DNA from 3 places in the Chitinophaga sp. LS1 genome. Region 1 is predicted to be linked to each of the others. Evidence: riboswitches for the same ligand, from Rfam matches in the RefSeq annotation. Region 1 holds a riboswitch; each other region holds the start of a gene.
What was found. Region 1 has a riboswitch for thiamine pyrophosphate ahead of thiM (hydroxyethylthiazole kinase). Riboswitches for the same ligand answer to the same signal wherever they lie in the genome.
Positions count from the first base shown of each region.

Region 2: another riboswitch for thiamine pyrophosphate. It lies ahead of QQL36_RS34080 (TonB-dependent receptor); the one in region 1 lies ahead of thiM (hydroxyethylthiazole kinase).
Region 3: another riboswitch for thiamine pyrophosphate. It lies ahead of thiS (sulfur carrier protein ThiS); the one in region 1 lies ahead of thiM (hydroxyethylthiazole kinase).

Region 1 is NZ_CP128362.1:108,155-110,426, forward strand. Features, by position in the region: gene thiE (thiamine phosphate synthase) at 1-406, opposite strand, end outside; gene thiM (hydroxyethylthiazole kinase) at 399-1,205, opposite strand; TPP riboswitch at 1,249-1,343, opposite strand; gene QQL36_RS00505 (GH92 family glycosyl hydrolase) at 1,399-2,272, shown strand, end outside.
Region 2 is NZ_CP128362.1:8,316,962-8,319,233, forward strand. Features, by position in the region: gene QQL36_RS34075 (single-stranded DNA-binding protein) at 152-583, opposite strand; TPP riboswitch at 760-852, shown strand; gene QQL36_RS34080 (TonB-dependent receptor) at 945-2,272, shown strand, end outside.
Region 3 is NZ_CP128362.1:1,843,267-1,845,538, reverse strand. Features, by position in the region: gene thiC (phosphomethylpyrimidine synthase ThiC) at 1-966, opposite strand, end outside; gene thiS (sulfur carrier protein ThiS) at 1,049-1,252, opposite strand; TPP riboswitch at 1,339-1,446, opposite strand; gene QQL36_RS07565 (lipocalin family protein) at 1,483-1,998, shown strand; gene QQL36_RS07560 (hypothetical protein) at 2,025-2,272, opposite strand, start outside.

The DNA.
Region 1 (2,272 bases):
TGGTTGGTGTTGCAAAAATGGGACTTAGTGCGAGGTAATCCGAAGCCACCGCATCGGCTGTATAGATCTGTTTTTCATATTCTATAGAATACCCTAAAATCCCGCAGGAAGGCCATTGAGCCATGATAGTCAATGGCGCCAGATCACTGTTACCAACATGTATACCTGTAGCACCACATTGTTGTGCCACCCATAAGTTGTCGTTGATGATCAAGGGTACCCTGTGAGGAATGAGCGCTTCTTTGAGACGAAGGGCTCGTTCTAAAAATGCAGGATTATCCAGTTGCTTTTCGCGTAACTGAATTAAATCTACGCCCCCTTTCACAGCTGCTTTCGCCACTGCAACCAGGTCCCTGCCTTTGCAGGCTTCTTCGCTGATAACCAGGTATAATCTGCGATTAAACATTAGATTCCTCTATTTTAATCAGTGAAGCCACTACCTCATCTGTCAGTTGATATAACTGGTCCAGTATATGTACCTGCATACTACCCGGCCCGGCAGATACCTTAGCCGCTTTTTCACCTGCTATACCCAGGAGCGCCATGGCTGAAACGGTTGCACAAAATGGATCTTTGGGATTAACTGCTGCAAAAGCGCCAATCAGGGCAGTAGCTGTACACCCCATACCTGTCACCTTTGCCATCAATGGGTGTCCGTTTGATAATAATATCGTGGTGTCTTTGCCAACAATGATATCCACGGCACCAGATACACAAACTACACTGCCAAACTCCTGTTGCAGAAAACGAGCTGCTTCTACAGCGGCAGTGCTTTCCTGTGTGCTATCCACGCCTTTGGTGGTGCCGGCATTCTTACGGGCAAGGGCCATGATTTCAGACGCATTGCCACGGATAATGGTAGGCTTCAGTTCCAGTAATTGTTTTAATACTTCATCTCTGTAGGGGGTTGCACCTGCTCCTACAGGGTCCAGTATCCATGGTTTACTCAGGGTATTCGCCTGACCGATAGCAAGTTCCATACTCTTTACCCAGTATTCATCGAGGGTACCGATGTTGATGACGAGTGCTCCTACAATCCTGACCATGTCCACCATTTCCGAATGAGCATGGGCCATAATGGGAGATGCACCTACTGCCAGCAATGCATTGGCAGTATTATTCATGACTACATAATTTGTGATACTGTGAACCAGCGGGGATTGTTGCCGAACAGCCAGGATCTGTTCCCTGATAAACTCCTTCATAATGCCATATAAATTTTAAGTATAATGGCCAGGAGTACGCATGCGCTAAGCTGCTGCTTTTCCCTACGCCGGTACTAGCCGGATCAGGTTCGAAGAGTAATTCTCAGTCCCAGTGAAGGAACACCCCTAAAGCCTGCTCAAATTTAGCAAACAACGGGAGAAAATGACATAATTATTTTTTATACTTGTGTCTATGCGGTTAATTGTATCAATGGCGGCCATCGCCTGCCTTTTCCACGGAAGTGTTTCTGCCCAAACATCAGACCTTCTACGTTATGTTCAGCCACTTTCTGGCACAGCAGCCAGCACTACGGCTTCTTCCCGGAAACATGGCAGCGGCACTGAATCTTATGCCAATACCATTCCGGCAGTTGGACTGCCTTTTGGTATGACGCAATGGACTCCACAAACAAATACGACCGAAAACAAATGTTTTCCGCCATATACTTACAGAGACAGCCTGTTGACCGGGTTTAGAGGTACACACTGGCTGAGTGGATCCTGTACCCAGGATTATGGTAGTTTCACCATTATGCCTATCACCGGGCACTTTACAACTAACTATGCAACACCGTTTTCCCACGACAAGGAAATCAGTACCCCTGCTTATTACAAATTAACCCTACCTGCTGTTAGTACGGAGATCACAGCCACTTTAAGATGTAGCATGATCCAGTTCACTATGGAAAAGACGGATAGTCTGTACCTGTTGCTGACAGCAAATAGTGACCGGCAGGAAGGTATTGTGAAGATTAACGCATACAGACATGAGATTACAGGTTACAATCCTGTGCATCGTATTTACCAGGGATGGGGAGAACCGGCAGGTTTTTGTGGCTTCTTTGTGATGCAGATAGAGACAGTGACTACCATAGATAAATCTGGCTATGCGGCTTATTACCTGCAAAAAGGTGAACAGGTAAGGGTACGTATTGGAACCTCTTTTACCAGTATTGATAATGCCCGTAAAAACCTGGAAGCTGAAATACCCGATTGGGATTTTGCTGCCTTGAAAGCGAAGAATGAAGCTGTCTGGAACAAAGCACTGAGCCAGATACAGGTGGAAA
Region 2 (2,272 bases), 470 kb from region 1:
TTTACATGAATCAAAAAACTCACTTCTGCTAACGGCAAAAGTGAGTTTTTAAGATTCAGGAAATTGACAATATCAATGAACTGCCGACATCACACCAGGGATAAAGAACAGACCTATAGACGAAAACTATCCCTTTTAAAAAGGAAATTCATTAAAATGGCAAATCATTTCTTACACCTTCATCATCATCATCTTCTTCATTCTCCCTTTCTAATTCTTCCTCACTTCGCTCCTCCTCTACCCCTGCACTTCCAGTTCCCAATACCCCCCTCGCTCCCGGCAGCAACGCCAGTTCCGCTACTCTCATGTTCACACCTGCCAGCACCTCGCCCTGCTTACCCGCATACCCTTTGAACACAGGCCTGCCTTCCACATACACCAGCGTTCCCTTCTTTAAATACGGTCCCAGATTATCCCGCCCCCAGACAGAACAATTAATCCATGTAGTACGCTCCTGTACTACTCCCATTAAATCTTTAAACTGTTCATTTTGTGCTACACTGAATGACAGCACTGATTTCCCGTTGATGACTTTTTTCAAAGCATCATGCCCCAGATGGCCAATGACCGAAAGTCTGATCATGCAATTACAAATTGATGGTTAACATTAAAAAAATAAAACGTGTGAAAACTTTCCAGGGGGGATAATATATATGCAATTCTAATTTAACAATTTTCTTCCATTTAAAAAATTTTTCTCTATACCTTTGTTTCGGAATCCGGTATGTACTATCGTACATTTTTTCAAAACCACCAGCCGGCTTCACCTCGGGGTGCCTTACTATCAGGCTGAGATCAGACCCGTTGAACCTGATCAGGTAATGCTGATTAGGAAAGGTAAGTGAACCAATTCTTCCTTACCCACATATGGCAAGCTGCACGCACATGCGTAGCAGATAACTTAATGCTACCCTCATACCGTAGCTTTTTAAACTGTTGAGTCCATGAGACAATTCTTACTGCTATGGCTGGTTTTCAGCGCAGTCTCGGTACATGCACAAACCGTGCTCACCGGTATAATCACTGACAAAAAAACCGGCCACCCCCTTGAAGGCGTGTCTGTCAGCATCCTTTCTGCCGATAATACCGGCGCCCATTCCAATGCCAATGGGGTTTACCGCATTTTACTCCCTTCACAGGGCACCTTTACTATCAAAGCAACTTACCTGGGCTTTCAACCCCTCACCACTGCTGTGCATACAAACGGAACTAGTACCAATGCCGATCTGCAACTGGAAGAAACCGGCCTCTTCGTACAGCCTGTTGAAATCACCAGCCTCCGCGTAGGCCAGCATGCGCCATTTACTCAATCTACTATCACCGCCGAAGAGATCAAAAAGCAAAACCTGGGACAAGATCTCCCCATCCTGCTCAATCAAATGCCAGGTGTAGTGACCAACTCCGATGCAGGTACTGGCATTGGTTACACCAGCATGCGCGTAAGAGGTACAGACATCACCCGTATCAATGTTACGAACAACGGTATCCCTGTCAATGATGCGGAATCACAGGGCACTTATTTTGTAGATATTCCAGACCTCGCTTCCAGCGTAAGCAGTATTCAGCTGCAACGGGGTGTAGGGACCTCTACCAACGGTGCCGGGGCTTTCGGCGCCTCTCTCAATATCAGCACCAACGATTACCGGGAGAAAGCTTATGGCGAAATCTATAACAGCTTCGGCTCTTTCAATTCATGGAAGAATACAGTAAAAGCAGGTACCGGGCTTATTAACGGCCACTTCACTGTAGATGCCCGCCTGTCAAGAGTCACCTCCGATGGTTATATTGATCGTGCCAGCTCCAATCTCAAAGCTTTTTATACTTCTGCCGCATATATTTCCAAAAACACCGCCATCCGCCTCAACATTTCCTCTGGCACTGAAAAGACTTACCAGGCATGGAACGGCGTACCACAGGATTCCCTGGCTACCCACCGTACCTATAACTCTGCCGGACAAAAATCGGATGGCTCTTATTATAATAACGAAACAGACAATTACCAGATGGACAACTACCAGTTGTTCCTCAACCAGGCCCTCAGCGATAAACTGAACTTCACCGTTGCGGCTCACTATACCAAAGGCAAAGGGTATTACGAGCAGTACAAAGAAGCACAGGCTTACAGTGCTTATGGCCTTACCAACCCTGTTATCAATGATGCGGAAGTGACCAGCACAGACCTCATCCGCCAGCTATGGCTGGACAATGATTTCTATGGTAGCATCTTCTCTGTCAATTACCAGGGCACTAAATTCAGCTGGAGTGTAGGTGG
Region 3 (2,272 bases), 1.7 Mb from region 1:
GGCATCGTTGGCATCTGCAATACTACCGGGACGTAAGCCATCACCTAATGAGAAAGAGACGTCATAGATTTTCATGATTTCGCAGATCTCTTCGAAGTGGGTGTAGAGGAAGTTTTCCTGGTGGTGTGCCAGGCACCATTTGGCCATGATAGAGCCCCCGCGGGAAACGATGCCCGTCATACGATTGGCGGTGAGTGGGATGTAGCGGAGTAGTACGCCGGCATGGATGGTGAAATAGTCTACGCCCTGTTCTGCCTGTTCGATAATGGTATCACGATATATCTCCCAGGTAAGGTCTTCAGCTTTACCATTTACTTTTTCCAATGCCTGATAAATGGGTACAGTGCCGATAGGTACAGGTGAGTTGCGCAGGATCCATTCACGTGTTTCATGAATGTTTTTGCCGGTGCTGAGATCCATGATGGTATCGGCGCCCCAGCGGCAGGCCCACACTGCTTTTCCCACTTCTTCTTCAATGCTGGAAGTGACGGCGGAGTTACCGATATTGGCATTGATCTTCACCAAAAAATTACGGCCAATAATCATTGGTTCGCACTCTGTATGATTGATATTGGCAGGGATAATAGCTCTGCCTGCGGCAACTTCCTGTCTGATGAATTCAGGTGTGATATGTTGTTGTGCGGCACCTTGATTTTCGCGGATAGCGATGTATTCCATTTCGGGCGTGATGATCCCTTTGCGGGCATAGTGCAGCTGTGTGGCGTTTTTTTGCGGCGCCCATGCGGCGCGCAGTTTTGGCAGACCTTTGCGTACATCAATCTCAATAGCCGGATCGGTGTAAGGGCCACTGGTATCGTATACAATGAGTGGTTCATTAGGAGTGGTTTCTCCTTTACTACCATACAGTCGGGTAGGTGTTAGCGTTATCTCTCTCATAGCAACGCCGTTAATGTAGATTTTCCTGGATGCGGGTAGTGGATTGCGTGAAATGTTTTCGATTTTCATACAACAAATAAGATGGGTGAAGAAATGAGAAGTCCTGCTGCGAGGGGATGCCCTGCAGTGCACAAATAATTAAATGAAAAAATTAACCTCCCTGTGTAGCGCGGATGATGGTAATACTATCTGCGGTTTGCAAGATGTGTTGCGGCCATGCGGGTTTAGGGATCACCTCCCTGTTGATAGCCACGGCCAGTCCTTTGTCGGATGGTAGTTGAATAAACTGTAAGAGTGCAGCGATGGTTATTCCCTGCTGCACCGCATAAAGTTTATTGTTTACAGTCACTTCCATGAATACATGAATTAAGGTGAAACAATAAACTTTAAGGATGGTAGAAGATGTGAGGATTCAGGTTACTTATATCTACAGCAAAAGAAGCTGTATCAAGTACTTTTCCCTACGGCAGTATGAGCTGCGTCAGGTACTGAGGGTCTCATCTCAGCTTTCCGGGTATGGTGGCCTGGAAAACACCCCTAAAGTGAAGCATAAAGGTAGGGGAAAAAGTCCATATCTTTGAGCGTATGAAAAATAGCTTGCTGCTGGTGAGTTTTATCACCATCTTTTCATTTGCCTGTCATCACTCGCGTAAGCCTGAGAAAGAGGAGGCTGTTGTAGATACCCCGGTATATGCGCCTGCAATGGATACAGTGCCTTCGGTTGTAGAAGACTCAACTGTGACCGTATCCGCTGATACCATCGTAATCGACACGGTAAAGCTGATTGGGAAGTGGTTGCAGCCTGTAACGGGAAAGGACAATGAGTGGCAGGGTATGGAATTGAAGAAAAACAGGAAAGCGATTGCGATCAATATGTACTCGCTGGTGTATGAAAAATGGGAGTTACAACATGATACATTGTTACTGTGGAATCATGCAGAAGGAGTGAAATCATCGGATAGTACAAGAACCATAGATACTGTAATTATCAGAGACCTTACGGATACTTCACTGGTATTGTTTCCTGTGAAGGCCGCAGAGGGATACCTGGAAAAATACAGGAAAGAAACTGGAGGGAAAAAAGTGAAGTCACGTAAGTAAGTTCACGCCTCTCCCTCCGGAGTGAATCAGCTATACATTTGCCATAAGGTAACAGCGAGGGCAACAACGGCCATGAATATACCGGCGGTAGCGACCTGCATATCATCAATATTCTTACGGGCTTTTATATCTGAGAGTCCACCCATGATGATGGCTGCAATAGCAAAGACAAGACCTGTTTCAGGGTTTCTTGCCACGAATGCATACACAGCGGAAGACACGCCTGCGAACAGGGAAATGTAGCAGGCAACTTTAGTGGACGTGGACGAAGTGG